4 regions of the Rhizobium sp. 0TCS1.26 genome follow, and region 4 is predicted to be linked to each of the others. Evidence: predicted binding sites of a transcription regulator. Region 4 holds the regulator's gene; each other region holds the start of a gene.
What was found. Region 4 encodes PhoB, which activates phosphate uptake and scavenging genes when phosphate is short. Its sites were predicted from a motif close to TGTCATNNANCTGTCAT; they were not measured.
Positions count from the first base shown of each region.

Region 1: a site for PhoB is predicted at 3,310-3,326, ahead of phnF (phosphonate metabolism transcriptional regulator PhnF). Genes of this name have one in related genera too.
Region 2: a site for PhoB is predicted at 1,983-1,999, ahead of AAIH46_RS17265 (DUF47 domain-containing protein). Genes of this name have one in related genera too.
Region 3: a site for PhoB is predicted at 5,223-5,239, ahead of AAIH46_RS18905 (DUF2794 domain-containing protein). Genes of this name have one in related genera too.

Region 1 is NZ_JBCIYV010000003.1:669,026-676,399, forward strand. Features, by position in the region: gene phnK (phosphonate C-P lyase system protein PhnK) at 1-208, opposite strand, end outside; gene AAIH46_RS17135 (alpha-D-ribose 1-methylphosphonate 5-phosphate C-P-lyase PhnJ) at 205-1,083, opposite strand; gene AAIH46_RS17140 (carbon-phosphorus lyase complex subunit PhnI) at 1,080-2,177, opposite strand; gene phnH (phosphonate C-P lyase system protein PhnH) at 2,183-2,776, opposite strand; gene phnG (phosphonate C-P lyase system protein PhnG) at 2,776-3,228, opposite strand; gene phnF (phosphonate metabolism transcriptional regulator PhnF) at 3,343-4,077, shown strand; gene AAIH46_RS17160 (winged helix-turn-helix transcriptional regulator) at 4,102-4,512, opposite strand; gene AAIH46_RS17165 (zinc-binding alcohol dehydrogenase family protein) at 4,616-5,629, shown strand; gene AAIH46_RS17170 (DeoR/GlpR family DNA-binding transcription regulator) at 5,774-6,559, shown strand; gene AAIH46_RS17175 (N-acetylglucosamine kinase) at 6,556-7,374, shown strand, end outside.
Region 2 is NZ_JBCIYV010000003.1:694,527-701,900, forward strand. Features, by position in the region: gene AAIH46_RS17255 (hypothetical protein) at 1-221, opposite strand, end outside; gene AAIH46_RS17260 (inorganic phosphate transporter) at 296-1,300, opposite strand; gene AAIH46_RS17265 (DUF47 domain-containing protein) at 1,300-1,953, opposite strand; gene AAIH46_RS17270 (NUDIX hydrolase) at 2,060-2,578, shown strand; gene kaiC (circadian clock protein KaiC) at 2,850-4,541, shown strand; gene AAIH46_RS17280 (circadian clock KaiB family protein) at 4,551-4,844, shown strand; gene AAIH46_RS17285 (sensor histidine kinase) at 4,848-6,344, shown strand; gene AAIH46_RS17290 (pyridoxamine 5'-phosphate oxidase family protein) at 6,365-6,994, opposite strand.
Region 3 is NZ_JBCIYV010000004.1:233,392-240,765, forward strand. Features, by position in the region: gene AAIH46_RS18885 (ABC transporter ATP-binding protein) at 1-596, shown strand, start outside; gene AAIH46_RS18890 (ABC transporter permease) at 593-3,139, shown strand; gene AAIH46_RS18895 (Bax inhibitor-1/YccA family protein) at 3,347-4,093, shown strand; gene AAIH46_RS18900 (N-acetyltransferase family protein) at 4,226-4,783, shown strand; gene AAIH46_RS18905 (DUF2794 domain-containing protein) at 4,820-5,206, opposite strand; gene AAIH46_RS18910 (DUF1223 domain-containing protein) at 5,539-6,255, opposite strand; gene acnA (aconitate hydratase AcnA) at 6,491-7,374, opposite strand, start outside.
Region 4 is NZ_JBCIYV010000002.1:939,742-947,115, forward strand. Features, by position in the region: gene apaG (Co2+/Mg2+ efflux protein ApaG) at 1-206, shown strand, start outside; gene AAIH46_RS11750 (Hsp33 family molecular chaperone) at 293-1,282, opposite strand; gene argF (ornithine carbamoyltransferase) at 1,484-2,401, opposite strand; gene AAIH46_RS11760 (aspartate aminotransferase family protein) at 2,453-3,649, opposite strand; gene AAIH46_RS11765 (GcrA family cell cycle regulator) at 4,066-4,605, shown strand; gene phoB (phosphate regulon transcriptional regulator PhoB) at 4,756-5,439, opposite strand; gene phoU (phosphate signaling complex protein PhoU) at 5,468-6,178, opposite strand; gene pstB (phosphate ABC transporter ATP-binding protein PstB) at 6,227-7,042, opposite strand; gene pstA (phosphate ABC transporter permease PstA) at 7,056-7,374, opposite strand, start outside.

The DNA of each region.
Region 1 (7,374 bases), on a different contig from region 4:
CGCCGTCGCGCATGCGGTAACGGACGCTGCCGGACGACCGTTCGAGCCGGGCCGATATGCAGTTGAGGAGAGTTGTCTTGCCGGAGCCGGATTCACCGACGATGGCGACGACTTCACCGGGCCAGACATCGAACGAGACGTCCGTGCAGCCGATGAAATTGCCATAGCGCCGTTCCAGATCGCGGACGGAGAGGATGGGACCGGTCATGGCTGTTCTCCTGCGGCATGCGGCAGCCCGGAGCCATGGTGACCCTCGGCCTGGCGCGTCTCGCAATGATCGGTGTCAGAGCAGACGAACATCCGGCTGCCGCAGTCGTCGGTCACCACCTCGTCGAGATAGACGCCGGTCGCGTTGCAGAGCGCGCAAGGCGCGGTGAAGCGCTGCACGGCGAATGGATGATCCTCGAAATCAAGGCTGACGACCTTGGTGAACGGCGGCAGCGCATAGATCCGCTTCTCGCGTCCGGCCCCGAAAAGCTGTAGCGCCGGCGAGTTGTCCATCTTCGGGTTGTCGAATTTCGGGATCGGCGACGGATCCATGACGTAGCGATCCTCGACCTTCACCGGATAGGCATAGGTCGTCGCGATGTGCCCGTGCTGGGCGATGTCCTCGTAGAGCTTCACCTGGATCAGACCGTATTCCTCCAGCCCGTGCATGATGCGGGTTTCGGTTTCGCGCGGTTCCAGGAAGCGCAGCGGCTCGGGGATCGGCACCTGGTAGACGAGGGTCTGCCCGGCGGTCAGCGGCGTTTCGGGGATCCGGTGGCGCGTCTGGATGACGGTCGCCTCGGTGGTCTTCGTCGTCGTCGCGACGCCGGCCGTCTTGGCGAAGAAGGCGCGGATGGAAACCGCGTTGGTGGTGTCGTCGGCGCCCTGGTCAATGACCTTCAACACATCGGTCGGACCGAGGATCGCTGCCGTCACCTGCACGCCACCGGTTCCCCAGCCGTAAGGCATCGGCATTTCGCGCGAGGCGAAAGGCACCTGGTAGCCGGGGATGGCGATCGCTTTCAGGATCGCCCGGCGGATCATCCGCTTGGTCTGTTCGTCCAGATAAGCAAAGTTGTAGCTGGGCAGGTTCATTCCGCCGTCTCCCCGGCCTGCAGTCGTTGCGCGTCGCCGTGCTCCTGTCGCAGCATGCGCAGGAGGCCAAGCTCGGCCTGGAAATCCACGTAGTGGGGAAGTTTGAGATGCTCGACGAAGCCGGTCGCCTCGACGTTATCGCAATGGGCGAGGACGAATTCCTCGTCCTGCGCCGGTGCCGTCCGCTGCTCGTCGAACTCGTCGGCGCGGAGCGCCCGGTCGACAAGGCTCATCGCCATCGCCTTGCGTTCCGACTGGCCGAACACCAGGCCATAGCCGCGCGTGAACCGCGGACCCTCATCCCCCTGGTTGCGGAACTGCGAGATCATCTGGCATTCGGTGACGCGGATCGATCCGACGGCGACCGCAAAGCCGAGTTCCGGCACGTCGATCTCGACCTCGACGAGGCCGATGCGTGCCTCGCCGACAAACGGATGCGTTCGGCCATAGCCACGCTGCGTCGAATAGGCGAGCGACAGCAGAAAGCCTTCGTCGCCACGGGCAAGCGCCTGCAGGCGCTGGTCGCGATCGACTGGGAAGCTGGTCGGATCGCGGGTCAGGTCGGCGGGCTCCTTGTCCGAGCGCACGTCCGGTTCGATCAGGCCTTCACCGTTCAGGATGTCGGTGACCCGTGGGAATGCCTTGTCCTCGCCAAGCTCTCGCCGTGCCGGTGGATCGACCGGCTCGTCGCCTGCCATTGCGGGATCGATCAGGCGGTGCGTATAGTCGAAGGTGGGGCCAAGAAGCTGACCGCCCGGAATATCCTTGTAGGTCGCCGAGACCCGCCGCTCGATCTGCATGGAACCCGTTTCGACGGGCCGCGAGTAGCCGAATCTCGGCAGCGTCGTGCGATAGGCGCGAAGCAGGAAGATCGCCTCGATGAGATCGCCGCGCGACTGGCGCACGCACATGGCAGCAAGCTCGGGATCGTAGAGCGAGCCTTCGGCCATCACCCGGTCGACGGCCAGCGACAGCTGTCCTGCCACCTGCGCCAGTGTCAGCGCCGGAACGTCACGATCGCCGCGCCGGCGATCGGCAAGAAGTTTGTGAGCCTTGTCGATGGCGGCTTCGCCGCCCTTTACCGCTACATACATCGGTTTCAGATCTCCCTGATGCGCGTCGTGCGCGGCAAGGCGAGCGTGTCGCCGTTGCAAACGAGGACCAGGTCCAGCCCGAGCGGGTAGGCGGCATGGTTGCCTTGAGCCCAGGCGACGAACTCTGGGCCAAGCCCGTCAGGCGCGATCTGGCGGGTCGTCTCGATGCCGGGGCCGGACAATTCCAGCGGTGTTCCGTCAATCAGCGACCGCACCGGCAGCAGCACGGTGGCGGAACGATCCGGGTAGTTGACCGTGCCGCGGGAAAAATCCTCCCACTGCGCCGGATGGCCGCCTTCAGACAGCACCACCAGTGCGGCTTTGGACGGATCGGACGCGGCGGGAGCGCCGGTATGGAAGGTTAGCCAGGCAGCTGCGTCCTGCGTTGCCTCGCCTTCGAACCAGACAGGGGTGTCGTAGTCGGCAAGCGTCAGCAGGATCGCCGAGGCGGCGGCACAGAGCGGTGCCGGGCCTGTAGCGTGACCGGAGAGCGACGCCACTGTGCCGGGGCTGGAAAACGCGTCCATGACGGCCCGAAAGACCGCCTGGGACGTATAGACCGGATCGCTGAATCCGCCGTCGAAGGAAACGTTCTGCATCAGTCTTCTCCCCGCGCGACGGTGAAGAAGTCGACGAGGGTCGCCTCGGTCTCCTCGGCGCGCCGCAGCTTTTCCGCATTGATGAGTTCGAAGGCGGGGCGCAGGATCTCGTCGTCGATGCGTCCGACCCAGGCGTTCAACTGGCGGACGGCGTCCAGATGCGCGACGATTTGCGCCTTGCGCTGGTCGCGGCCGAGGATGATCGAATGTCCTACCTCGCCGCCGGCGATCTTGACCGTCGCACGCGTGACACTCGCTTCGCCCAGATTGAACGCGGCGCCGCCGCCACCGGCTCGGCCGCGGATCATGACGGTGCCGATCTCCGGCCCGCGCACCGGCGTGGCGGAAGGCAGATTGGAGGCGAGCAGCGCGTAACGCTCCGCCAGCATCTCGGCCGGCGCGGCGGCAAGAATGTCGAGCGCCTGTTTTCGACTGAATGTTTCTGAACCCACGGCGGCAAACCTTTGTCATCAACAGCAAAGTTGTCTATTTGTTTAGACAATCGGATATGTTTAGGTTATACCCGGTGAATGATGACGATTGAATGACGCCCTGAGGGAAACGGCATGAACGGAACGGATGACGGGATCTCGCGCTGGCGCCGGGTGGCGGACGAACTCCGGAGTGCGGTGTCTATGGGAGAGTTTGCCGATCAACTGCCGCCGGAGACGGAATTGGCGTCGCGCTTCGGCGTCAATCGACACACGGTGCGGCGTGCCATTGCCGCGCTCTCGGTCGAGGGTTTGCTGCGGGCGGAGCGCGGGCGAGGCACCTTTGTCAGAGCCGTCCCGCAGCGGATCGTCTATCCGATCGGAGCGAGGACGCGCTTCTCCGAAAACATGATGCGCCAGTCGCTCGAGCCGTCAGGGCGCCTCATCCAGGCCGACATCGTCGCAGCTGATGCGACCCAGGCCCGACTATTCGGCTGCCGCATGGGCGCGCCGCTGCACCGGCTCGAACGGCTGTCGGTCGTCGAAGGCGCGCCTCTGTCGCGATCGACGTCGTGGTTTTCAGCCGATCGATTCCCGGGCATCATTGCCGCCTATGCCGAGAGCGGATCGATCACCAAGGCATTCCTGCAGGAGGGGCTGGCGGACTACCGGCGGAAGGAGACACGGCTGACGGCGGAGCGGATCACCGCGCGGGATGCGGAATTTCTCCAGTGCGCTGCCGACAGCATCGTCCTTGTCAGCCGTGCACTCGATGTCGATGCGGAGGACCGCACGGTTCAGAGCGTGGTGACCCGGTTCCTCGCAGACCGGATGGAACTGGTGTTTGCCAACCCATCCGAGCAATCCTGACGCGATTGGCCTTCCGTCTCCCGATCAGGCGCAGTCGTTCAGACGGCCGCCGGCCGAGGCTGCTTTTTCGTCATTGGCGGGTGCGGCGGTCGGCTTGCCGTAGAGGCCGATATTGGCATCGCCCCAGGCCTTCAGCGATAGAAGGATGGGCTCCATGCTCCGGCCGAGCGGCGACAGGCTGTACTCCACCTTCGGCGGCACCTGGGCATAAACCTTGCGCTCGATCAGCCCGTCGCTTTCCAGTTCGCGCAGCTGATTGGTCAGCATGCGCGGCGTCACATTGACGATCTGCCTGTGGATCTCGTTGAAGCGCAGCGTGCCGTCGAGCAGATGGTAGAGGATCACCGACTTCCATTTTCCGTCAATCAGGCCGACGGCTGCTTCCACCGAACAGCCCGGACTACAGTCGAAGCGCGAGTGCCGGACTTTGGCCATCACACTATCCTTTTTGATAGTATTAGCGTTGCTTGTGCGTATTGCAGTTTTCCGAGGCTAGCACATTTTGAGGCGACAACAACTGCCGTCAAAGGAGAAGACGATGAAGGCGATCGGATACAGGATCCCCGGTGCAATCGATCGGGATGATGCACTTGAGGATATCGAACTCGAGCGGCCGCGCGCTTCCGGCCGCGACATCCTGGTTCAGGTAGCGGCTGTCGCCGTCAACCCAGTCGACACCAAGGTTCGCCGTAGCGCCCGGCCTGAAGACAATGGCTGGAAAGTCCTCGGATGGGATGCCGTCGGCACGGTCGCCGAAGTCGGACCGGACGTCACAGCGTTTCAACCCGGCGACGAAGTATTCTATGCTGGCGCGCTTGGCCGCCCGGGCGTCAACAGCGAGTTCCACATCGTCGATGAGCGGATCGTCGGCCACAAGCCAAAGACACTGTCGAATGCCGAGGCCGCCGGGCTGCCGCTGACGGCGGTAACGGCTTGGGAAATGCTGTTCGACCGGCTGGACGTGCGCAAGCCGGTTCCGGGCGCCGCGAACGCCATTCTCATCATCGGCGGGGCAGGCGGGGTAGGCTCCATCGCCATCCAGCTGGCGCGGGCGCTGACCGACCTGACGGTGATCGCCACGGCATCGCGCCCTGAGACCCAGGCATGGGTCAAAGATCTCGGTGCTCATCACGTGATCGATCATAGCCAACCGCTTGCTGCCCAGGTGGAAGCACTCGGCATCGGCGCTCCGGCCTTCGTGTTCTCCACCACCGAAACCCACCGGCATCTGAAGGAGATCATCGATCTGATCGCGCCGCAGGGGCGGTTCGGGCTGATCGACGATCCGGACGTTCTCGATGTGGTGGGGTTCAAGCGCAAGGCGGTCTCCATCCACTGGGAGCTGATGTTCACCCGCAGCCTCTTCGAAACGCCGGACATGGGCGAGCAGGGAGCGCTTCTGAACGAGGTGGCAAAGCTGATCGACGACGGGCGGATCCGCACCACCGTGACCGAGGTGCTCAAGCCCATCAGCGCCGAAAACCTCAGGAAGGCGCACGCCACGATCGAGAGCGGCAGGGCCAAGGGCAAGATCGTGCTGGAAGGGTTCTAACCCTTGCGGCGCGCCGCCTAGGTTGGCGCGCCGCACTCACCGTTTCAGAAGCTGAAAACGATCAATAACGATCACAAAAGTGATTGACATTGATCCGCCGCCCATCGATAGTTTGGCCAGTTCAAGCAAGACGAACGGCCACCGATGAAAAGCGACCGCGCTCAAGCCATCCGTCAGTTCCTGTTCTCCAACGGCTCGTCGCAGATCGCGGCGATCGCCGAAGCAGTCGGTGCCTCCGTGCCGACGCTTCGCCGGGATCTGACCCAGCTCGAGGAGCAGGGTGTCATCGTCCGGACCCACGGCGGCGCGCGGCTTTCGGATCATTTCGAGGGCGAGGTGGCGTTCGAGCAGCGCGAGGCGCAGGGGCTGGCGGCAAAGCGCGCCATCGGTGATCTCGCCTATGACATGCTCCAGCCGGGAACCTCGGTATTCCTCGATTCCGGCACGACCGTGCTTCAGCTGGCACGGCGCATCCGGCTTGATCCGCTGCCGCTCAACATCTTCACCAACTGCCTGCCGGCTGCTCAGCTGCTGATCGATGTCGAGGGCGTCAAGGTGACGCTTCTCGGCGGGCATTTGCGCAAGGAGAATTCCTCCCTCGTCGGCCCGCTTGCGGAGGAAATGCTCGACCGCCTGTGGTTCAAGCAGCTCTTCCTCGGCGGCGGCGCGATCGCCGAGGATGGTAACATCTATTCGGTCGACGAGAACGAGTCGCGGCTGAACACGGTAATGCTGAGCCGCGCCGAGCAACGCATCCTGTTGGCGGATTCCAGCAAGTTCGGCGCTCGGCTCACCTACAAGGTCGCGCCTCTGTCGCGCCTGCAGACGATCATTTCCGACAATGGCCTTGGCGCCGAATGGATCGAGCGGATCGAAGCCTTTGGGACGGAAATCGCGATTGCTGCGCTCCAGGATGCGGTGCGGCCATGAGCTTCGTCCTCGGGCTCGATGCCGGCGGCAGCAAGACGATCGCAGCCATCGCTGATCCGAGTGGCACCGTGCGTCGCCGATTTGAGGGGCCGAGCCTCGATCCGCACCACGTGTCCGACTGGCAGTCCCTGCTGGCGGGAGCAATTGCCGAGGTTTGCGGCGGCGAAACGCCGGAAGCGGCCGTTCTCGGCCTGCCGATGCATGGCGAGATCGTGTCTCTCAGCCAACAGCAGCAGCGCGTGGCGGGCACGCTGTTGCCTTGCCCGCATCTCGTCCTCAACGATGTCGAGGTCGCCTATGATGGCGCCTTCACCGGAGAAAGCGGCGTGCTGTTGCTGGCCGGAACCGGCAGCATGGCCTGGGCGAAGGCAGGGGCGAGAAGCCTGAGGGTCGGCGGCTGGGGCGATGCGTTCGGCGACGAAGGGTCGGCCTTCTGGATCGGCCGTCAGGCGCTGTCGCTGGCGTCCCAGGCACTCGACGGCCGCAGCCGCGCTCATGATTTTGCCCAGGGCATCCTCTCCGCCTGCGGCTGTACGGCTGAGACACTGATCGACTGGGCCTATGCGCAGCAGAATTCCCGTGCCGGCGTCGGCGGCCTTTCACGGCATGTGGATGCGATGGCCGACAGCGGCGATGCATCCGCAGTCCAGCTTCTCATCGGTGCCGCGGAATTTCTCGCCGCCCATGTCGAGGCGGCCCGGTTGCGGCTGGCAGATCCGACGCTCGCCTGGTCGCATGCCGGCAGCGTGTTCGGCTCGCGGACGATCACCCACCATCTCGAAACACTGCTCGGCGCGTCCTCCACGCCGAAGCTG
Region 2 (7,374 bases), on a different contig from region 4:
CGTTCGCCAAGCGCGACCTTGGCCGCATCGACCCGCCGCCGGGCCTCAGTCGTCGCCATGCTGTCGCCTTTGGCATCGCGCACGGCCCGCCTTGCCGACATCAGGTCCCGAACCAGCCGAGACCGCGTCTCCTCGTCGAGGGCCGGATTGCTGCGCCGCCAGAGGCGGCCGCGAACGACGAAGTATCGGCCGTCCGGCGTGTTCGGGTAACTGGTGGACATGCATTACCGCTCGGATTTCCGCCGGTTCAATGCCGGCGAGCCGGGCGGGGTTCCTTCTGGAGATGCGGCTGACGCTAGGAGATCAGCCCCACCAGCAGGAAGAACAATGCCGAGATGATGCCGGCCGCCGGCATGGTGACGATCCAGGCGATGACGATGTTGCCAGCCAGCCCCCAGCGGACGGCAGAAACACGCCGGGCGGCGCCGACGCCGACGATGGCCCCGGTGATCGTGTGCGTCGTCGACACGGGTATACCGAGCCATGTCGCGCCGAACAGCGTCAGGGCGCCGCCGGTTTCGGCGCAGAAACCCTGCATCGGGTTGAGGCGGGTGATCTTCGAGCCCATCGTGTGGACGATCCGCCAGCCGCCCATCAGCGTGCCGAGCGCCATTGCCGCCTGGCAGGAGATGACCACCCAGAACGGCACGTAGAAGGTCGATCCGAGATGCCCCTGGCTGAACAGCAGCACGGCGATGATGCCCATCGTCTTCTGCGCATCATTGCCGCCATGACCGAGCGAATAGAGCGACGCCGAGATGAACTGCATGACGCGGAACGTGCGATCGACGGCAAACGGCGTCTGTCGAACGAACATCCAGGAGACGATGAGCACCAGCACCAGCGCCAGGAAGAAGCCGATCGCCGGCGACAGGAAGATGGCGGCGACGGTCTTGCCAACGCCCGACCAGACGACCGAGCTGAAGCCGGCCTTGGCAAGGCCTGCACCCAGCAACCCGCCGACCAGAGCGTGTGAGGAGCTTGAGGGGATGCCGTAGATCCAGGTGACGATGTTCCAGATGATCGCCCCCATCAGCGCCGCAAAGATCACCTGCGGCGAGACGATCGCCGAATCGATGATGCCGGTGCCAAGCGTTTCGGCCACATGCAGGCCGAAAAACAGGAAGGCGATGAAGTTGAAGAAGGCCGCCCAGGCGACGGCGAACTGCGGACGCAGCACCCGCGTCGAGACGATTGTGGCAATCGAATTTGCCGCATCGTGCAGGCCGTTGAGAAAGTCGAAGAACAGCGCGATGCCGATCAGGGCAAGCAGTAGCGGCAGGGCGAGGGTCGCATCCATCAGACGTTCTCGATGACGATGCCGCTGATCTCGTTGGCGACGTCCTCGAAGCGGTCGACCACTTTCTCGAGCTCGCCATAGATCTCGCTGCCGATCATGTAGGCCATCGCATCGCCCTGGCCGCCCTTTCCACCATGCCGGCGGAACAGGTCCTTAAGGCCCTGGTCGTGAAGGTCGTCGGAGCGGCCCTCGACCACGGTCACCTGTTCGGCAATCGAGGCGAGGCGCTGCGCGTTGGTGCCGACCTTGTCGAGCAGCGGGATGGCTTCAGCGACAAGCTTGGCCGCCGCGACGATTTCCGATCCCATCTGCTGCATCAGCGGGTCGAAGCTCTGCTGCTCGAACAGGCGGATGGTCTTCACCGTCTTGTGCATCATGTCGATCGCGTCATCCATCGACTGGATGAGGTCCTTGATATCGCCGCGATCAAAGGGCGTGATGAAACTGCGGCGCACCGCAAGCAGCACGTCGCGGGTGATGTCGTCGGCCTTGTGCTCCAGTTCGACGATGCGCTCGCAGTTCCGCTCGACATCCGTGCCGTTCAAAACCTGCTCCAGAGCCTGTGCCGCGGCAACCACGGTGCGTGAGTGCTCGCAGAACATTTCGAAGAACTTGTCCTCCCGCGGCATCAACTTGCGAAAAACATTCATCATGCGGGGCTGGCCTTCATCTTGCGCCTGACTGTCATAAATGTGTCATAAATGCTCGCGGGCAATCGAGACAATATCAAAAAAGACAAACCCACACGGCATATCCAGCATGGCAAGCAAGACACCCAAGCCTCCGGCGGACGAGACACAGCGATTGCTGACGCAATTGGCGCACGTTCCGCACAAGTTGTTCACCGCTCCGTTCCGCCAGCAATACGCAGCTCTCTGCTTTCGCGCGGCCGACGCGGAGGGCGGTTTCGAGGTGCTGACGATCACCTCGCGGCGCAGCGGGCGCTGGGTGATCCCCAAGGGGTCGCCGATGAAGGACAGGAAGCCTCACGAGGTGGCGTCGATTGAAGCGTGGGAGGAGGCCGGCATTCGCGGTACGGTGCGCAAGCGTCCCGTCGGTCGCTACACCTACCTCAAGCCGCTCGATCAGTTGGACGTCGTTCCCTACATCGTCGACGTCTTCCAGATCCACGTGACGGGAACGGAGGGGACCTACAAGGAGAAGGGGGAGCGACTGCTGGAGTGGGTGCCGATCGCCGAGGCGGCCAGGCGCGTGCGAGAGCCGGAACTCAAGTCTCTCCTTCTCGGCTTCAAGCCGCGGAAGAGTTTGAAATCCTGAAGCATCCGAATCGTTTCGGCGTTGATCGAAGAGACTCTCCCAGCCAGGTTTACGCCAGCGACCGGAACCTGACTGCGAGTCGCGTATTGTATTCGTTGCGACTGGATCAGACGGTGCCTCGCTCTAGAAACTCGCGGTTTACGGGCTTTTTCTTCGCCAGTCTGGCGATGGATCTACCTGTGACCTCGAAGGCTTGCGCCACGTGCGTGACGTGATAAACGGTCGAAGCTTGTGCAGCCGCACCGACGGCACTACGACGTCGATATTTTGAATGGGGCACTCTGTGGAAACCGGTATCAACAAGTCGCCGACCGGCATTGACGGATTTGATGAACTGACGCTCGGCGGCCTGCCGACCGGGCGCCCCAGCCTCATCTGTGGCTCTGCGGGCTGCGGCAAGACGCTGTTTGCCACGACGTTCCTCATCAACGGCATCCGCGACTACGACGAGCCGGGCGTCTTCGTGACGTTCGAGGAGCGTCCGGTCGATATCGCCAGCAACGTCGCCTCGCTGGGCTTTTCGGTTGACGATCTGATCGCCGACAACAAGCTGTTGATCGACCACATCGCCGTCGACCCGGCGGAAGTCGCCGAGATCGGCGATTACGATCTGGAAGGTCTGTTCCTGCGCCTGGAACTGGCGATCGCCCAGGTCGGCGCCAAGCGCGTCGTCCTGGATACGATCGAAAGCCTGTTCTCCGCCTTTCAGAACCCCGCCGTTCTGCGCGCGGAAATTCGCCGTCTGTTCGACTGGTTGAAGGAACGCGAGCTGACCACGGTCATCACCGGCGAACGCGGCGACGGCACACTGACCCGCCAGGGTCTCGAGGAATACGTGTCGGATTGCGTCGTGCTGCTCGATCACCGGGTGCACAACCAGATTTCCACGCGCCGGTTGCGGATCGTCAAGTATCGCGGCACGGCGCACGGTACGAACGAATACCCGTTCCTGATCGACAAGGACGGCTTCAGCGTCCTGCCGGTGAGCGCGCTCGGCCTCAACCACAAGGTCTTCGACGAACGGATTGCGAGCGGGATCGACGATCTCGACGCAATGCTCGAAGGGCGCGGCTTCCATCGCGGCAGCAGCATCCTGATCAGCGGTGTGGCGGGATCCGGCAAGAGCACGATTGGTGCCTGTTTCGTCGATGCCGCATGTTGCGCCGGCGAACGCGCCGTCTACTTCTCGTTTGAGGAATCAGCGGCGCAATCGGTGCGCAACATGCGCTCCATCAACATCGATCTGCAGCAGCACCTCGATTCAGGCGCGCTGCACTACGTGGCCGCCCGTCCGACCTTCTACAGTTTGGAAATGCACCTGGCGGTGATGTTGCGCGAGATCATGCGCGTCAAGCCGTCGATCGTCGTGCTGGATCCGATCTCCGCCTTCATGGGCTCCGGCGAGCTCGGGGAAGTGCAGGCAATGCTGCTGCGCATGGTCGACGCCTTGAAATCGCAAGGCATCACCGCCGTCTTTACGCATCTGATGCACTCGGCCGACGGTGCAACCGAGACCGAAGTTGGCCTGTCGTCGCTGATGGATGCCTGGATCCTGTTGCTGAACCGCGAGGCGAGTGGCGAATTCAACCGCGAGCTCTATCTGTTGAAGGCGCGCGGCACCGCCCATTCCAATCAGGTGCGCGAATTCGTGATGACGGAAAACGGAATTCAGCTGCTGCTGCCCTATGTAGGCGAGGGACGCGCGCTGACCGGTTCGGCACGTCGGGCCCAGGAAGCGCGGGATCGTCGCGAGCAGGCCAGGCGCGACGGCGAAATTGTGCAGATCCGCGAGCAACTGGACAACCGTCGCCGGCAGACGCAGGCGCAGATTGCCGCGCTCCAGGCGCAGCTGGAAGCAGATGAAGCGGAGATGCGGCGCAAGCTTGCCTTCGAAGAGCAGGACGCTGAACAGTTCAGTTCAGATCGCCAGGAAATGATGAAAAGCCGTGGTCTGAGCGGTTGAGGATGAATGATGAGCGATGAAGCCACTGAGGGCTCCCCACGGAAACTCGTACTGTACGTAGCTGGCCAGACACCGAAGTCGACCGCTGCAATCGAGAACCTGCAGCGCATTTGCGAGGAACATCTTCCGGGCAAATACGTGGTGGAAGTTATCGACCTGCGGCAGCAGCCGCAACTGGCCCGCGAACACAACATCGTCGCCATCCCGACGCTGGTTCGCGAACTGCCGACGCCGATCCGCAAGATCATCGGCGACCTTTCCGACATCGAGAAGGTTCTGGTGCATCTGAAGGTCGGTGGCTGACGCATGACCATCAGCGGCCGCGATCAGAACAATCGGGAATGGGTCGAATCGGAGCTTCGTCGCCGGCTGGAAGAGGCCGAGGAGACGCTGCGCGCCATCCGCGAAGGTGAGGTCGACGCACTCGTCATGCGCAATCCGCAGAACGAGGACGAGGTGTTCACGCTCGAAGGGCGGACGGAATCCTACCGCGACTTCATGGAGGCGATGGATACTGGTGCGGCAGCCTTCGATGGCGCCGGCAGGCTGATCTATGCCAACAAGGCGCTGGCCGAACTGCTTGGACAGCAGGAAGAAGGCTTTGCCGGCATCGAGCTTGTCGATCTTCTGTCGCCCGCCGACCGGGATGCCGTGCAGGCGCTGGTCGAACAGGCGCGTTCGGCGCGAGGAACCTGCGAGATCAGCACGTCGATCGGCGACGAGGAGCGGCACATCCTGGTGTCGGCGGCGCCGCTGGCGCTCGGCGTCAACCACGGCGTTGCAGCGACCTTCACCGACATCACCCACCGCATCCGCGCCATTGCGGCGCAGGAATCCGAGCGGGCGGCGCATGCCATCATCGCCTCCGCCAACGAGGCGGTTATCGTCTGCAATCTCGACGGCATCGTCACCCATGCCAACGCGGCGGTCGGCGGGATCGCCTCGCGCGATCCGATCGGACTGCCCTTCGATGATGCATTCAACATCACGATCGCCGGCACCACCGGCCTGATGCAGGGCAACGACTTCCTGTCGCTGGCAATGGCCGGCACGCCGGTGCAGGGTCTCGAAGCCCATGCACCGAACGCACCGCGCATCCGCGACCTGCTGATCAGCGCCGCACCCCTGAAGCTTGGCGCCAACATCGTCGGCTGTGTGGTGGCGATGGTTGACCTGTCGCAGCGCAAGGCTGCCGAGAAACAGCAACTGCTGCTGATGGGCGAGCTCGATCACCGGGTGAAGAACACGCTGGCGCTGGTGCTGTCGATCGCCAAGCGCACCGCCTCGACGGAAGATACCGTTCAGGGCTTCCAGGCGGCGTTCGCCAGTCGCATCCAGGCGCTTGCCGCCACGCATAATCTTCTCGCCGAACGGTCTTGGAAGCCGGTGCCGCTTGCCAGCATCATCCGCGCCGAACTCGCGCCGCATATCCTCGGCTCGTTCGAGCGCCTAGTCCTGCACGGCCCGGACTATGCGGTCTCGCCGCGGGCGGCAATCGCGCTCGGCCTGGTGATCCACGAACTGGCGACCAATGCCGCCAAGTACGGTGCGCTCTCCAATGCCGGCGGCAACGTCCGCATCGACATCGCCTCCTCGCAGGATGACGCGACGATCCACCTGCGGTGGAAGGAAAGCGGCGGCCCGAGGGTCGCCACGCCGCAGCGGATGGGCTTCGGTCACACGGTTATCACCCGCAGCATGAAGTTCTCCGCCGGTGGCGACGCCAGCATCTCATACCCGGAAGATGGCGTCGTCTGCGATATCCGCCTGCCGCTGGAAGACGTCGTGCTTTCGACCGACTGAAGCGCTGCCGGGCGCTTCCATCATTTCTCTCCGAGAGCATCCAGCCGGGCGCGCAGTGTCGCGTTCTCCGACTCCAGTTGAGAAAGACGGTCGCGCAAGGGACGGATCGCCTGCGCCAGTTCGTCTTCCGCGAAACGCGGCGTGATATGCTGCTGGCAGTTCCAGTCGAACGTCTTCAGCCGGAGCCGGAAGATCCGCTCCAGCCGTGCCCCGTAGCCGGGATCGGTGACGGCTTGCGTGAGGGCCGGATCGGCATCGAGCGACACCTTCGCGACATGCGCGTAGATCTTCAGGCGTGCCTGTCGCGGATAGTCGATGAGGAAGAGGCAGGCCCGGTCGTTGGCGGCCAGATTGCCGGTGCTGATATACTGACGGTTGCCCCGATAGTCGGCAAAGGCCAGCGTCTGGTCGTCGATGACCTTGAGGAAACCGCGCGGTCCGCCGCGGTGCTGGACGTACGGCCAGCCGGTTTCCGAGACCGAAGCCATGTAGAAGGTGTCGCGATCGGCGATGAACGCTGCTTCGTTGCGGCCGAACCGATCGTGCTCGCGGTGGCCTTTGAAGTCGGTCCAGATGTGGTCGGCTCCCATCTCTGCCTGTGCAGCGCGAACGCTCGGGGTGACGGCGACATCGAGAAATCCGTAGGACATGTGACCCTCCTTAGCGCCAGTCCCGCAGCGGCCGGGCGCTGCCGCCAGACAAGTGTTACGTCAGATCGCCGGCGTTGACGACCCGGGCGTCCGTTGCGGCTACGGATCTTGAGGGTCTGCTCTGGATGCCCGGCACTGAGGAAGGCGTTAGCGTATTGACCCAGCCTGATTCGCCGGCATTAAGACCATGACAGTCCGGTCGATCCGGCCTTGCTTCTGCCCCTCGCATGGGAAAGTCGTCAGGCACAGACGCAATCGATCGTTTCCCGCACAACTGGCAGCTTCTTGTCCCCTCCGTAACCGCCTGTTAACGGAGCATTAACCATGCTTGAAGTTAATGATATTCTAATTCACCATTTCCACTGAAAGCTCTTCAGGCT
Region 3 (7,374 bases), on a different contig from region 4:
GCATCGTCGGTCCGTCGGGGTCGGGGAAGTCGACGCTGCTGATGGTGCTGGCCGGGCTTGAGCGGCTCGACAGCGGCGAGATCACCATTCTGGAAACGCCGCTTCACGCGCTCGGCGAGGATGCGCTTGCCGATTTCCGCGGCCGCAACATCGGCATCGTCTTCCAGTCCTTCCACCTGATCGCCAACATGACGGCGCTCGAAAACGTCGCGGTGCCGCTGGAACTCGCCAACATCAAGAACCCGTTCGACATCGCCCGCCAGGAACTGACGGCGGTCGGGCTCGGCGAGCGGCTGAACCACTATCCGGGCCAGTTGTCCGGCGGCGAACAGCAGCGCGTGGCGATCGCCCGGGCGCTTGCGCCCTCGCCCGCCGTGCTGATTGCCGACGAGCCGACCGGCAATCTCGACACAGAGACCGGCCGGCAGATCGCCGACCTGCTGTTTGCCAAGCAGGCAGAGCGCGGCACCACGCTGCTGCTGGTAACGCATGACAATGCGCTGGCGGCCCGCTGCTCCAGGCAGGTGCGCGTCCGCTCCGGCGAGATCGCCGACGACGGTACGAGTGCGCGGGCACCGCAGGCGGTTACGGCATGATCGGCGCCCTCTCCTCGCGTCTGTCCATCTCGCTTCGACTGGCGCTGCGCGAACTGCGCGGCGGGCTGTCCGGCTTCTACATCTTCCTGGCCTGCATCGCGCTCGGCACCGGCGCCATCGCCTCGGTCAATTCGGTCTCGCGGGCCATCACCGGCGCGATCGCCTCGCAGGGCCAGACGCTGCTGGCCGGCGACATGCGCTTCGAGCTCGACAATCGCGAGGCGACGCCGGAGGAGCTGGCCTTCCTGCAGCGCTACGGCGAGGTCTCCATATCGACCGGCCTGCGCTCGATGGCACGGCTGCCGGACGGATCGCAGCAGGCGCTTGTCGAGGCCAAGGCCGTCGACGAGGCCTACCCGCTCTACGGCAAGGTAACGGCCGATCCGGACCGGCCGCTGTCGCAACTGCTGGGTCGCGACGGCGATGTCTATGGCGCATTGGCAGCACCCCTGCTGCTCGAGCGCCTCGGCATCCAGCCGGGAACCGAGCTGCTGCTCGGCAACCTGAAGGTCCGCATCACGGGGACGCTGGTGACGGAGCCGGATGCCATATCGGAAGGTTTCGGCTTTGCGCCGCGCCTGCTTCTCAGCCGCGAGGCGCTGATCGCCTCCGGTCTCGTGCAGAACGGCAGCCTTGTCGAGCACGCCTACAAGATCAAGCTGACCGATCCGGCATTGCGCGGCACACTGGCCACCACCGCCAACCGCGAACTGCCGTCGGCCGGCTGGTCGATCCGCACGTCGGACCGCGCCGCGCCGTCGCTGACCGAAAATGTTGACCGGTTCTCGCAGTTCCTGACGCTGGTCGGCCTGACGGCGCTGATCGTCGGCGGCGTCGGCGTTGCAAATGCGGTACGCGCCTTCCTCGATGCTAAGCGCACGACGATCGCGACCTTCAAGTGCCTGGGCGCTCCGGCAACCGTGGTGACGCTCATCTATCTCATCCAGATCCTGCTGATCGGCATGGTCGGCATCGTCATCGGCCTGGCGATGGGCGCCGTCGCACCCTTCGTGGCGCTCGGCTTCCTGCGCGACATCCTGCCGGTGCCGGCGGAAGCGACGATCTATCCGGCAGCGCTCGGGATGGCCGCCCTGTTCGGCCTATTGACCACCTTCGCCTTCGCCATCCTGCCGCTTGGACATGCGCGGCGGGTGCCGGCAACGGCGCTGTTCCGCGACCAGAGTTTCGACCAGGCCCGCCTGCCCTCCTGGCCCTACCTCCTGGCGGGCTCGGCAGCGCTTGCCGCGCTTGCGGGACTGGCCATCTATGCCGCCGACGACCGGTTCATCGCCATCGTCTTCCTCGGTGCCGTGGCTGCGGCCTTCGTGCTTCTGCGGCTGGTGGCAGCCGGCATCGCCGCACTGGCAAGACGCAGCCCGCGGGTTAACTCTCCGGCGCTCAGGCTGGCGATCGGCAATATCCACCGTCCGGGTGCGCTCACGCCGTCCGTCGTTCTGTCGCTTGGGCTCGGGCTTGCGTTGCTCGTGACGCTGGCGCTGATCGACGGCAACCTGCGCCGCCAGCTGACCGGGACGATGATGGAGAATGCCCCGAACTTCTTCTTCGTCGACATCCAGGGCAGCGAGCGCGAAGGCTTCGTCGATATCCTGAAGCAGAATTCGCCGCAGGGGACGATCCAGCAGGTGCCGATGCTGCGCGGCCGCATCCTCGCTTTCAACGGCCAGGACGTCAGCCAGATGAACGTGCCGCCCGGCGGACGCTGGGTGCTGCGCGGCGATCGCGGCATCACCTACCAGGAGAAGCCCCCGGAGAATTCGCGGCTGGCCCAGGGCGAGTGGTGGCCGGCCGACTATGCCGGCGAGCCGCTCGTATCGTTTTCAGCAGAGGAGGCGGAGGAACTTGGCCTGAAGCTGGGTGACACCGTCACCGTCAACGTGCTCGGCCGCAACATCACCGCCAAGATTTCCAACTTCCGGCAGATCGAGTGGGAATCGCTGTCGATCAACTTCGTCATGGTGTTTTCACCCAACACTTTCCGCGGCGCGCCGCATGCCTGGCTCGCCACGCTGACGGATGCCAATGCGACGCCGGCAGACGAAGGCCGCATCCTGCGCGCCGTCACCAACGCCTATCCGACGATTACCAGCGTGCGGGTGAAGGACGCGCTGGACATCGCCGAACAGCTGGTCGGGCAGCTGGCGACCGCCATCCGTGCTGCCGCTGCCGTCGCGCTTGTCGCCTCGGTCCTGGTGCTTGCCGGTGCGCTCGCCTCCGGCAACCGCGCCCGCACCCACGACGCGGTGATCCTGAAGACGCTCGGCGGCACGCGCCGCATGCTGATGCGCGCCTTCAGCTACGAATACATGATCCTCGGCGTCGCCACGGCGATCTTCGCGCTGGCCGCCGGCAGCCTGTCCGCCTGGTTCGTCGTTGCCCGCATCATGAAGCTGCCGGTGACATTCATGCCGGACGTCGCGGTGGTCACGCTGGTCGTGGCACTGGTGCTGACGGTGGGCATCGGCCTTGCCGGCACCTGGCGGATTCTCGGCCAGAAGGCAGGCCCCGTGCTGAGAGAGCTCTGATGCCAGGGCTGCTGCGGCAGTTCCTGGATTAAATTCTTGTCACCTTGGCGAATCGGACGGCAATCAGGGCCGATTCGGGGCTCGGCCACTTGAACCGGATGACCGATGCTCGCATATTCAATGCATGCTTGCTGAGGCTCCGCAGCGGCGCCAGGTGTCCTCGATGACGCCGACACCGTAGACATTCCGGAGCTTTGAGAGGACAAAATGGCTGAACCATACAACTTCCAGAACCGTACGGCACAGCAGCGTGCCCAGACGGGCGTCGAGATCGATGCCGGCCTGCGCGCCTACATGCTGAAGGTCTACAACCTGATGGCGCTGGGCCTGGTAATCACCGGTCTTGCAGCATTCGGGACATGGCAGCTTGCGGTCGACAACGGCCAGCTGACCGCTTTCGGCACGGCTCTCTATGCCAGCCCGCTGAAGTGGGTCGTGATGCTGGCTCCGCTCGGAATGGTGTTCTTCCTGAGCTTCCGCATCAACAAGATGAGCGTTGCCGCCGCCCAGACCACCTTCTGGATCTATGCGGCGCTGATGGGCCTGTCGCTGTCGTCGATCTTCCTGGTCTTCACCGGCCAGAGCATCGTGCAGACCTTCTTCGTCACCGCAGCCTCGTTCGGCGCGCTGTCGCTCTACGGCTACACGACGAAGCGTAACCTGTCGGCCATGGGCTCGTTCCTGATCATGGGCCTGTTCGGCCTGATCATCGCCTCGGTCGTCAACATCTTCCTCGCCTCGTCGGCTCTCGGCTTCGCGATCTCGGCCATGGGCGTACTGATCTTCGCCGGTCTGACCGCCTTCGATACGCAGAAGATCAAGGAGATGTATCTCGAGGGCGACGAAGTTGCCGTGGTCGGCCGCAAGGCGATCATGGGTGCGCTGACGCTCTACCTCGACTTCGTCAACCTGTTCATGTTCCTGCTGCAGTTCATGGGCAACCGCAACAACTGATCCGGCAGACACCATGACGATTTGCGAAAGGCGGCTCCAGGGCCGCCTTTTTGCTGTCAGGATGAAGGGGCTTGCGACGCGATTTCGACCGCCGTACTCTTCAAACTGCCCCGTTCCGAATGACAGATCCCGATGCCCTTCACGCTGCGCGACGCCACTCCTGCCGATCTTCCCGCCATCACCGAGATCTACCGCGACAGCGTGCTGAACGGCACCGCGAGCTACGAGATCACGCCACCCGACATGACCGAGATGCAGGCCCGCTTCGCCGCCATCGTCGACAAGCGCTACCCTTACATCGCCGCCGTCGATGCAGACGGCACCCTGCTCGGCTATGCCTATGCCTCGGCGTTCCGCACGCGCCCCGCCTATCGCTGGCTGGTGGAGGATTCGATCTATCTGGCGCCGGAGGCGCGCGGTCGTGGGCTCGGCAAGGCGCTGCTACGGGAATTGATCGAACGGTGCACCGTGCTCGGCTTCCGCCAGATGGCCGCCGTCATCGGTGGCGCGAGCCCCGCCTCCTGCGCCCTGCATGCGGGCCTCGGCTTCGAGATGGTCGGCACGATGAAGGGCACCGGCTTCAAGCACGGACGCTGGCTGGACACGGTGTTCATGCAGCGGGCGCTCGGCGACGGAACGACGTCGGAGCCGGATGCCGGCAGCTATCCGGGATCGCTGTTTGCCGGCTGATCCGACGGTTCGACAAAGAATTCGAAGGCCAGCCGATCAGTCGATCAGCTTCAGCACCTTGTCGAAGACCTTGAGCACCTGCGGCAGTTCATGGCCGCGCTTGAGGATCTTTCCATGCGTGTTGATCACGCTGTAGGCGCCCTGCCTGGCTGCAAGCTTCGGATCCTTCTCGATCCGGTAGAGCGGCATCTCGCCGGACCGCTTGAAGACCGAGAACACCGCCTTGTCCTTCAGGTGGTCGATCGCATAGTCCTTCCACTCGCCCTCGCCGACCATTCGCCCGTAGATCCGCAGGATCGCGTCGAGTTCACGCCGGTGGAAAGTCACCGGCAGCGGATCGTGCTTCTGGCGGTACTGGTTGAGTTCGACGACGACACCTTCCGCAGACGGCCCGCGCCCGGTTAAATCCGGCTGATCGGTCATCCAAGCTCCCGGGCTTGCAACATTTCCATGACAGTTTGCCTCACCGGCCGCAAAAAGCAAGCCGCAGCAGTCCCTGTAACAAGCGTGGCGGGCGGAAGATCCATGGCAGCAGAAGGCAGAGACGCAAACCGTCGAAACTCTCCGCTTTTGGCCTGATTTCGAACAAAAGGCTGCCGGAATCGGCGACCAGTGTAACGGTCATCCAGTTGGCGCCAGGCGCCATATGGTCCGGCCTCGAGTGATGACCTTACCCCCCAGCCCCCCATCGCTCAAGGCCGGACCTTCCTCTGGAGATCCTCCCAAGCATTGCGATCTCGGATTTGCCCTGCGCGTCAGGGGCTCGGATGGCCCTTGCGTCCGACCATGACGACGGCCGCGCCGAGGATTGCCGCCGGTTCGCCGTTGGCGCCGGACGTCTGCAGCAGGATCGCGCAGCCGTCTTTCTTGGTGCTGCCCATCGATTTCGCCGGCAGGGTGATCTTCAGCGCCTTGCCGTCCCACATGCCGACGGTCTGCACGTCATAGACGTTGTGCCAGTATTCCATCTGCTTGCCGCTGTTTTCGCCGCGCAGAACCTCGACCTGTTCCTTCTTGGTGAAATAGGCGACGACAACCTCGGCCCGGCCGGCGCCGGGGCCGATATCGATCGACATCTCGTCGCCCGTCACCTCGACGCCGACGGGAATGGTCATCCCCGTCCCCTTGCCGTTCATCCTGTCGACGGCGCTGTTGATCGCCGACAGGTCCATGCCCTTGACGTGCTCGCGACCGTTGATGATCGCCTGCGGCGTATAGACACCGCTGCGGCCCATCGAATGGGCGTAGCCGTATTGGCGCTCGGTGTTTTCCTTGCTGCTCAGCGTGTCGGCCCAGCCGAGATAGTTCCAGTAATCGACGTGGTAGGAGAGCGCCACGACGTCGCCCTGCTCGACAAGCTTCTTCAGCGCCTGGTCGGCCGGCGGACAGGAGGCGCAGCCTTGCGAGGTGAAGAGCTCGACGACGCCTTTCGGGGACCGGATCTCGCCGGCGATCGCCGGGCTGCAGACCATCGCCGCCGCCGCGATCCAGGCGCAGCGTTCGGCAAGCTTCAACATTGAGGTCAGGAGAGGCATCGGATGTCTTTGTTGCGAGGGAGCATTACGGTCCATGCGTCGAACCTACCTGCCGCCCGCTTCAAGCGGAAGTCACAAGCGGGTGAGACGCAGGGTGCCGGCGGACAGTGCGCAAAGGAAAGCCGCCGGACAAGCCTGTCCGGCGGCTTTTTTCTGTCACTTCGGGTGCGGCTCAGGCAGCCAGGTCACGCAGAACCGTCTGCAGGATGCCGCCATTGTTCATGTAGATCACTTCGTCGAGCGTATCGATGCGGCAGAGGATCTTGATCTCCTTCACCGAACCGTCGGCATAGGCGATCTTGGCAGTCATCCACTCGCGCGGCTTGATCTCGCCGTCGAGGCCTTCGATCGTCACGGTCTCGTCGCCCTTGAGGTCGAGGCTCTGCCAGTTGACGCCCTCGTCGAAGACGAACGGTACGACGCCCATGCCGACCAGGTTCGAGCGGTGGATACGCTCGAAGGACTGGGCGATGACGGCGCGTACGCCAAGCAGGTTGGTGCCCTTGGCAGCCCAGTCACGCGACGAACCGTTGCCGTATTCGACGCCGGCGAAGATCACCAGCGGCGTGCCCTCGGCCTTGTACTTCATGGCCGCGTCGTAGATCGACATCTCTTCCTTCGACGGATAGTGGACGGTGTAGCCGCCTTCCTTGCCGTTCGGGCCGAGCATGAAGTTGCGGATGCGGATGTTGGCGAACGTGCCGCGCATCATCACTTCGTGATTGCCGCGGCGCGTGCCGTACTGGTTAAAGTCGGCAACGCCGACGCCGTTCTCCATCAGGTAGGCACCGGCAGGCGATGCAGCCTTAATCGAACCGGCCGGCGAGATGTGGTCGGTGGTGATCTTGTCGCCGAACAGGCCGAGCACGCGGGCGCCGACGATGTTCGAAATGCCCGAACCGGTCTTGCCCATGCCGACGAAGTAGGGCGGGTTCTGCACGTAGGTCGAGTTGTCGTCCCAGGCATAGGTCTGGCCCGGCGGGATCTGCACGGCCTGCCAGTTCTCGTCGCCCTTGAACACGTCGGCATACTTGCTCTCGTAGAGCTCGCGGGTGA
Region 4 (7,374 bases):
AAGTGGAAGGACCAGGGGTCGTCGGCGAACAGCCGCGGCTGAAACCGGGCGATACATACGAGTATTCATCCGGCTGCCCGCTCGACACGCCGTCGGGCCTGATGTTCGGCCACTACCAGATGGAGACTGACGAAGGGGAAACCCTGATCGTCGCCATCCCCGCCTTCTCCCTCGACAGCCCGGGCCTGATGCGGGTTCTCAACTAAGCGTCAGTCGACGCCCCGCGCTGCCACAGCCGCCAACAAGATGCACGCAGGCAACCGGCATATCTGCCGGCTGCCTGCGTAGATGATCAGGCGGCGGTAAATTCTGACGGATCGTAGCGGTAGGTGGTCGAGCAGAATTCGCAGGTGACGGCGATCTGGCCGTCTTCCTGGCTTGCCTCAATCTCCTCCGCGGTAAAGCCGTCGAGCACGCCCTTGATCTTGTCGCGCGAGCAGCTGCAGCGGTCGAGGACCCCCTGCGGCTCGTAGATGCGCACGCCGCGCTCGTGGAAGAGCCGAAACAGCAGCCGCTCGATGGCGACCTGCGGATCCGTCAGCTCGTCGGTGTCGACCGTCTCCACCATCATCCGGGCCTCCGCCCAGCTGTCGTCATTGACATGCTCCTCGTCGCGCTCGTCGCCGTCGCCGCCATGCAGGTCCGGCTGGCGCATGCGCTCCGGCGCCGGCGGCAGGAACTGTGCGAGAACGCCGCCTGCCCGCCAGTTGTGACGCGGCTTGCCGTCCTCGTCTCGATCAAGCAGTTCTGCGACACCGAGGCGAACCTTGGTCGGGATCTGCTCGGACTGACGGAAGTAGACTCCGGCGATTTCCTCGAGCGACGAGCCGTCCAGCGGCACGATGCCCTGATAGGGCTGCATGCCCTGACCCTGGTCGATGGTGAAGGCGAGGTAACCCTCTCCGAGCAGCTCCGGCGGCGATGTCCGGCCTTCCGAAATGGCCGCGTCCAGCGCCTCCTGATCGAAGCGCGCATAGGCGCGCATGCTTTCCGGGCTCGAAAAGTCGGCAACCAGCAGATCGACCGGACCATCGCCTTTGGTCTGCACCGTAAATCGGCCGTCGAACTTGAGCGAGGTGCCGATCAGCGCCGTCAGCACGATCGCCTCGGCGAGCAGGCGCGCCACCGGGGCCGGATAATCATGCCGACCGAGAATGGTGTTGAGCAGCGGACCGAGCTGCACGGCGCGGCCGCGGACGTCCATGCCCTCCACCTGGAAGGGCACCACATGGTCGTCGCCGGCCAGATTGATATCGGTCAGTTCAACTGTGGCTTCTGCCATGATCTGCTCCTTCACGCCGAAGCCATCCGTTTCGCACAAAAGACAGCCGAGCGGAACCGCTTGGCCGGGCGAGATGGGCCGACGATGTCATTGAAGCGCCGCCGCGACACTGATCGCCGGCGCGGGTTGGAAAACCGCCAGATGGGGGCGCGCCACCGGCAAATCAAGGTTTTCGGTCAGAGCCTGCGCGGACGCAGTCGTTCAGACCGCGCCGAAGCACCAGGCGAGAATGGACTTCTGCGCGTGCATGCGGTTTTCCGCCTCGTCGAAGACCACCGACTGCGGACCGTCAATGACGCCGTCGGTGACTTCCTCGCCGCGGTGGGCAGGCAGGCAGTGCATGAAGAGCGCCTCCGGCCGGGCGCGCCGCATCAGCTGCTCGTTGACCTGGAAGGGCTGGAATATGTTGTGGCCGCGCGCCTTGTGCTCCTGGTTCATCGACACCCAAGTGTCGGTGACCACCATGTCGACACCCTCGACGGCACGTTCGGCATCATGGCACAGCATGACCTCGCCGCCATTGTTGCGGGCCCAGTTGAGGTACTTGTCGAGCGGCTCGGAGCCCATCGGCACGGCCATGTTCATCTGGTAGCCGAAGCGGGCGGCACCTTCGACGAAGGAATGCAGGACATTGTTGCCGTCGCCGGTCCAGGCGAATGTCTTGCCGGAGACCGGACCGCGATGTTCCTCGAAGGTCAAGAGATCCGCCATGATCTGGCAGGGATGCGTCTCGTCGGTCAGGCCGTTGATCACCGGCACGGTCGCGTGCTCGGCCATTTCCATCAGCCGGCGATGATCGGTAGTGCGGATCATGATTGCATCGACGTAGCGCGATAGAACCTTGGCGGTGTCGCCGATCGTCTCGGCACGACCGAGCTGCATCTCGGTGCCGGACAGGAACAGCGTCTCGCCGCCCAGCTGGCGCATGCCGACATCGAAGGAAACACGGGTACGGGTGGACGGCTTCTCGAAGATCATCGCCAGCATCTTGCCGGCAAGCGGCTTGTCGGCTGTACCGGCCTTGGTTGCCTTCTTGCGGGTCAGCGCGTCATCCAGAATGGTGCGCAGTTCGCCCGAGGAAACGGCCGAGAGATCGAGAAAATGCTTGGGTGATGCCATGGTCCATTCCATCCGGGGCGCCATCCGGCGGCCCGCTCGCTACGGCAGCCGTCAGGCCGACTTCTTCAACTTTTCGCTCTGCAGCTTTTCGGCGGCGCGTTCGATACGAGCCAAGCCCTCGCGGGCCTCTTCGGCGGTCACCACCAGCGGCGGCAGGATGCGGATGACGTTGTCGCCAGCCGGCACGCCCAGCAGATACTCCTCGCGCATGGCAACCGTCAGTTCGGCGGCCGGCACGCGCGCCTTGATGCCGAGCATCAGGCCTTCACCGCGGATTTCCTCGATGACCTCGGGGAAGCGGTCCTGAATGCCCGCGAGTCCCTGGCGGAACACCAGCGCCACGTCGCGGACATTCTGCAGGAAGGCGTCTTCCAGCACGATGTCGAGCACGGCATTGCCGACCGCCATCGCCAGCGGATTGCCGCCATAGGTGGTTCCGTGCACGCCGGGCTTCATGCCGGACGCAGCTTCAGCGGTCGCAAGGCACGCTCCAAACGGAAAACCGCCGCCGATACCCTTTGCCACGGCCATGATGTCGGGCGTAACGCCGGACCATTCATGGGCGAAGAACTTGCCGGTCCGGCCGACGCCCGTCTGAACCTCGTCGAAGATCAGCAGCATGCCGTGCTCGTCGCAGAGATTGCGCAGTTGCTGCAGGAATTCCTTGGATGCCGTGCGGATACCGCCCTCGCCCTGGATCGGCTCGATCAGCAGTGCGCCGGTGTTCTCGGTGATTGCCGCCTTGAGGGCCTCGATATCGGCGAACGGCACCTGATCGAAACCGGGCGCCTTCGGGCCGAAGCCTTCGAGATACTTCTCCTGGCCGCCGGCAGCGATCGTCGCGATCGTCCGACCGTGGAAGGCGCCCTCGAAGGTGATGATGTGGAACTTGTCGGGATGGCCCTTGGAGTAGTGGTAGCGACGGGCGGTCTTGATGGCGCATTCCAGGGCTTCCGCGCCGGAATTGGTGAAGAACACCTTGTCGGCGAAGGTCGCCTCGACCAGCCGCTGTGCCAGCCGCTCCTGCTCGGGGATCTCGTAGAGATTGGAAAGGTGCCAGACCTTGTCGGCCTGCGCCTTCAGCGCCTCGACAAGATGCGGATTGGCGTGGCCGCAGGAGGTGACCGCGACGCCTGCGCCGAAATCGAGATAGCGCTCGCCCGTCTCCGTCACCAGCCACACCCCTTCACCACGCTCGAAGCGCAGAGGGGCCCGTGCAAACGTGTCGAAAAGCGCGGCTTCAGCCATGGCGACAGCACTCCTTGGGCATCATCATCTGTGCGGCGGCAACGTCCGCCGAAATCAAAAATGCCGCCCCAGCGGGCGGCGGCTGCACTATCCGCATTTCGCCGACGGCTGTCAACAAATCGCTCCAATTCCGGCGCATTGCCGGGCCATGGCGGTTACGGCGCCGGTTTCGGCCGCTGTGGCAAAAAAGACTCTGTCTGGCAGCAAGTTGGGGAAAACCCGGAAATCGATTCGCAGCGATTCGTACGACTCTTGTCAGCGAGTCCACCGCCCTCTAGGTTAAAGATCAATTACTAGACTGCATGCGGCGGAACTAGTCACCAAAAGTATAGATGTAGTATGCGCGACGAAATTGGTTTCGTCGTAACGGTGAGAGATTCTGTCTTGCTGATGTGTGCTCAAGGCGGAGAGACAGCATGAATTGGACAGACGAACGCGTCGAGAGATTGAAGCGGTTATGGGCCGAAGGGCTCAGCGCCAGCCAGATCGCTGCACAGCTTGGCGGCGTCAGCCGCAACGCGGTGATCGGCAAGGTGCATCGCCTCAACCTGCCGGGCCGCATCAAGGCCGGCGGCACTTCGGCTGCCGCCCGCACGCCCAAGCGCACTGCCCCGGCGCCACGCGCTCCGGCCTACACCGCTCGCCCGAACGTTGTACCGGCACGCACCATCGGCCGTCCGATGGGTGCAACCGCGGTGAAGGAAGATTTCGAGATCGAGGCGATCAACGCCACCCAGCTGATGACGACCAATGTCGTGGTTCCGATGGCGCGCCGCCTCGTCCTCACGGAGCTGACCGAACGCACCTGCAAGTGGCCGGTCGGCGATCCGCTGAAGGACGACTTCCACTTCTGCGGCGCTGAATCCTGCGATAACTCGCCTTACTGCAAGTACCACGCACGGCTTGCCTACCAGCCGGTCACCGAGCGCCGCAAGTCCGCGGCCGCACGGGCCTGATACGAGCACAGTCGATGCACTGGTGAAAACGGGCCTTGTGCCCGTTTTTTTGTGACCTGCATCCGGCCGGACCGGACGTTCGCCCGCGGCCCACGAAAAAGCCCGACCTCTCGGCCGGGCTTCGTCAGGACAGGGGATCGCCTCTAAACGTCAGGCTTCCATGGAATAGCCGGCGCCGCGCACGGTGCGAATTACGTCCTGCATGTTGGAAAAGTTCAGGGCCTTGCGCAGGCGACCGACATGCACGTCGACGGTGCGCTCATCGACATAGATGTCGTGCCCCCAGACGCCGTCGAGAAGCTGAGAGCGCGAGAAAACGCGGCCGGGCGACGCCATCAGGAATTCCAGCAGCCTGAACTCCGTCGGCCCCAGACGCACTTCGCGGGCCTTGCGGTGCACGCGGTGCGTATCGCGGTCGAGCTCGATATCGCCGCAGCGAAGCACGCTGGACAGGACTTCAGGACGCGCGCGGCGCAGCATCGCCTTGACGCGGGCCATCAGTTCCGGCGTCGAGAACGGCTTCACGACGTAATCGTCGGCACCGGTCGCCAAACCGCGGACACGTTCGCTTTCCTCGCCGCGGGCGGTGAGCATGAGAATCGGCAGACGCTCGGTCTCCGGACGCATACGCAGCCGTCGGCAGAGCTCGATGCCGGACACCCCCGGCAGCATCCAGTCGAGGATAAGCAGATCCGGCACGCGCTCCTGAAGACGGATCTCCGCCTCGTCGCCGCGCAGGATCGTCTCCACCTCGTAACCTTCAGCTTCCAGGTTGTAGCGAAGGAGAACGCTAAGCGCCTCCTCGTCCTCGACGACAGAAATCTTCGGCAGCATAATCAGGAACTCCTACAGGTCCGCGCAGCTATTCGGCCACAGCGCCGAGCATGTTGGAGCTGTCGTCCTTGGCCCGCTCGCCGACAGGCTGGGCGCCGGTCGCCATGTAGTAGATGGTCTCGGCAATGTTTGTCGCGTGGTCACCGATGCGCTCGATGTTCTTGGCGCAGAACAACAAATGCGTGCAGGTGGTGATGTTGCGCGGATCCTCCATCATGTAGGTGAGGAGCTCGCGGAACAGCGAGGTGTACATCGCGTCGATCTCTTCATCGCGCTGGCGTATCGCCTCGGCCTTCTGGGCAGACCGGTGCGAATAGACGTCCAGCACTTCCTTCAGCTGCACCAGCGCCAGGTCGGACAGATGCTCCAGGCCGCGGGCCAGCTTGCGCGGCACGCCGGTGCCCTGCACTGCGATCACCCGCTTGGCGGTGTTCTTGCCGAGATCGCCGACCCGTTCGAGATCGGCGGCGATGCGCAGCGTGCCGATGATCTCGCGCAGGTCCGCCGCCATCGGCTGGCGCTTGGCGATGGTGACGATCACCTTCTCCTGGATCTCACGCTCCGCATGATCGAGAATAACGTCGTCGGAGATGACCTTCTGCGCGAGAGCGCTGTCGGAATTGACGAGCGCCCGCACGGCGTCCGAGCACATCTGCTCGGCTAGGCCGCCCATCTCGGAGATGCGGCGATTGAGGTACTTCAGCTCTTCATCATAAGCCGACATGATATGGGATGGCATGTGTCTCTCCTCGGACGAATGGAACCAGTGGCAGGCGGCGCTGTCTGATCAGCCGAAACGGCCCATGATGTAGTCCTGCGTGCGCTGGTCATCCGGATTGGTGAACATCTTGTCGGTATCGTCTTCCTCGACGAGCTGGCCGAGGTGGAACATGGCGGTGCGCTGCGAAACGCGGGCTGCCTGCTGCATCGAGTGGGTGACGATGACGATCGTGTAGTTGGCGCGCAGCTCGTGAATGAGCTCCTCGACCTTGGCCGTCGCGATCGGATCAAGCGCCGAGCACGGCTCATCCATCAGGATGACTTCCGGCGAAACGGCGATGGCGCGGGCGATGCACAGACGCTGCTGCTGGCCGCCGGACAGGCCGGTGCCGGATTCCAGCAGGCGATCCTTCACCTCATTCCACAGGCCGGCGCGCTGCAGGCTTGCCTCGACGATCTGGTCCATGTCGGCGCGGTTCCTGGCGAGGCCATGGATGCGCGGACCGTAGGAGACGTTCTCGTAGATCGACTTGGGGAACGGGTTCGGCTTCTGGAACACCATGCCGACGCGGGCACGCAGTTCGACGACGTCGATCGAAGGGTCGTAGACGTCCTCGCCATCGAGCACGATGCGGCCGGTGACGCGGCACTGCTCAATGGTGTCGTTCATGCGGTTGAGGCATCGCAGAAAGGTCGACTTGCCGCAACCCGACGGTCCGATCAGCGCGGTCACGGTGTTTTCGCGGACGTTCAGGTTCACATCGAACAGCGCGCGCTTCTCGCCGTAGTAAACCGATACGTCCTTGCCCACCATCTTGTAGGAAACGTCATTCATTTTCTGATCCAGCGCCTTCTCAACTGCAGCTTCAGACATCATGTTCATTGTCCGTCTCCTTCTACCAACGCCGTTCGAAGCGACGACGCAACAGGATTGCGCCGACATTCATTACGATCAGGAACAGGAGCAGGATGATGATTGCTCCGGACGTGCGTTCCACGAAAGCGCGTTCCGCCTCGTTGGCCCACATGTAGATCTGCACCGGCAGCGCCGTCGACGGATCCATCGGCGTGGTCGGATAGTTGGCAACGAAGGCCACCATGCCGATGAGCAGCAGCGGCGCGGTTTCACCGAGCGCGTGTGCCAGGCCAATGATCGTGCCGGTGAGGATGCCCGGCATGGCGAGCGGCAGCACGTGGTGGAAGATCGTCTGCATC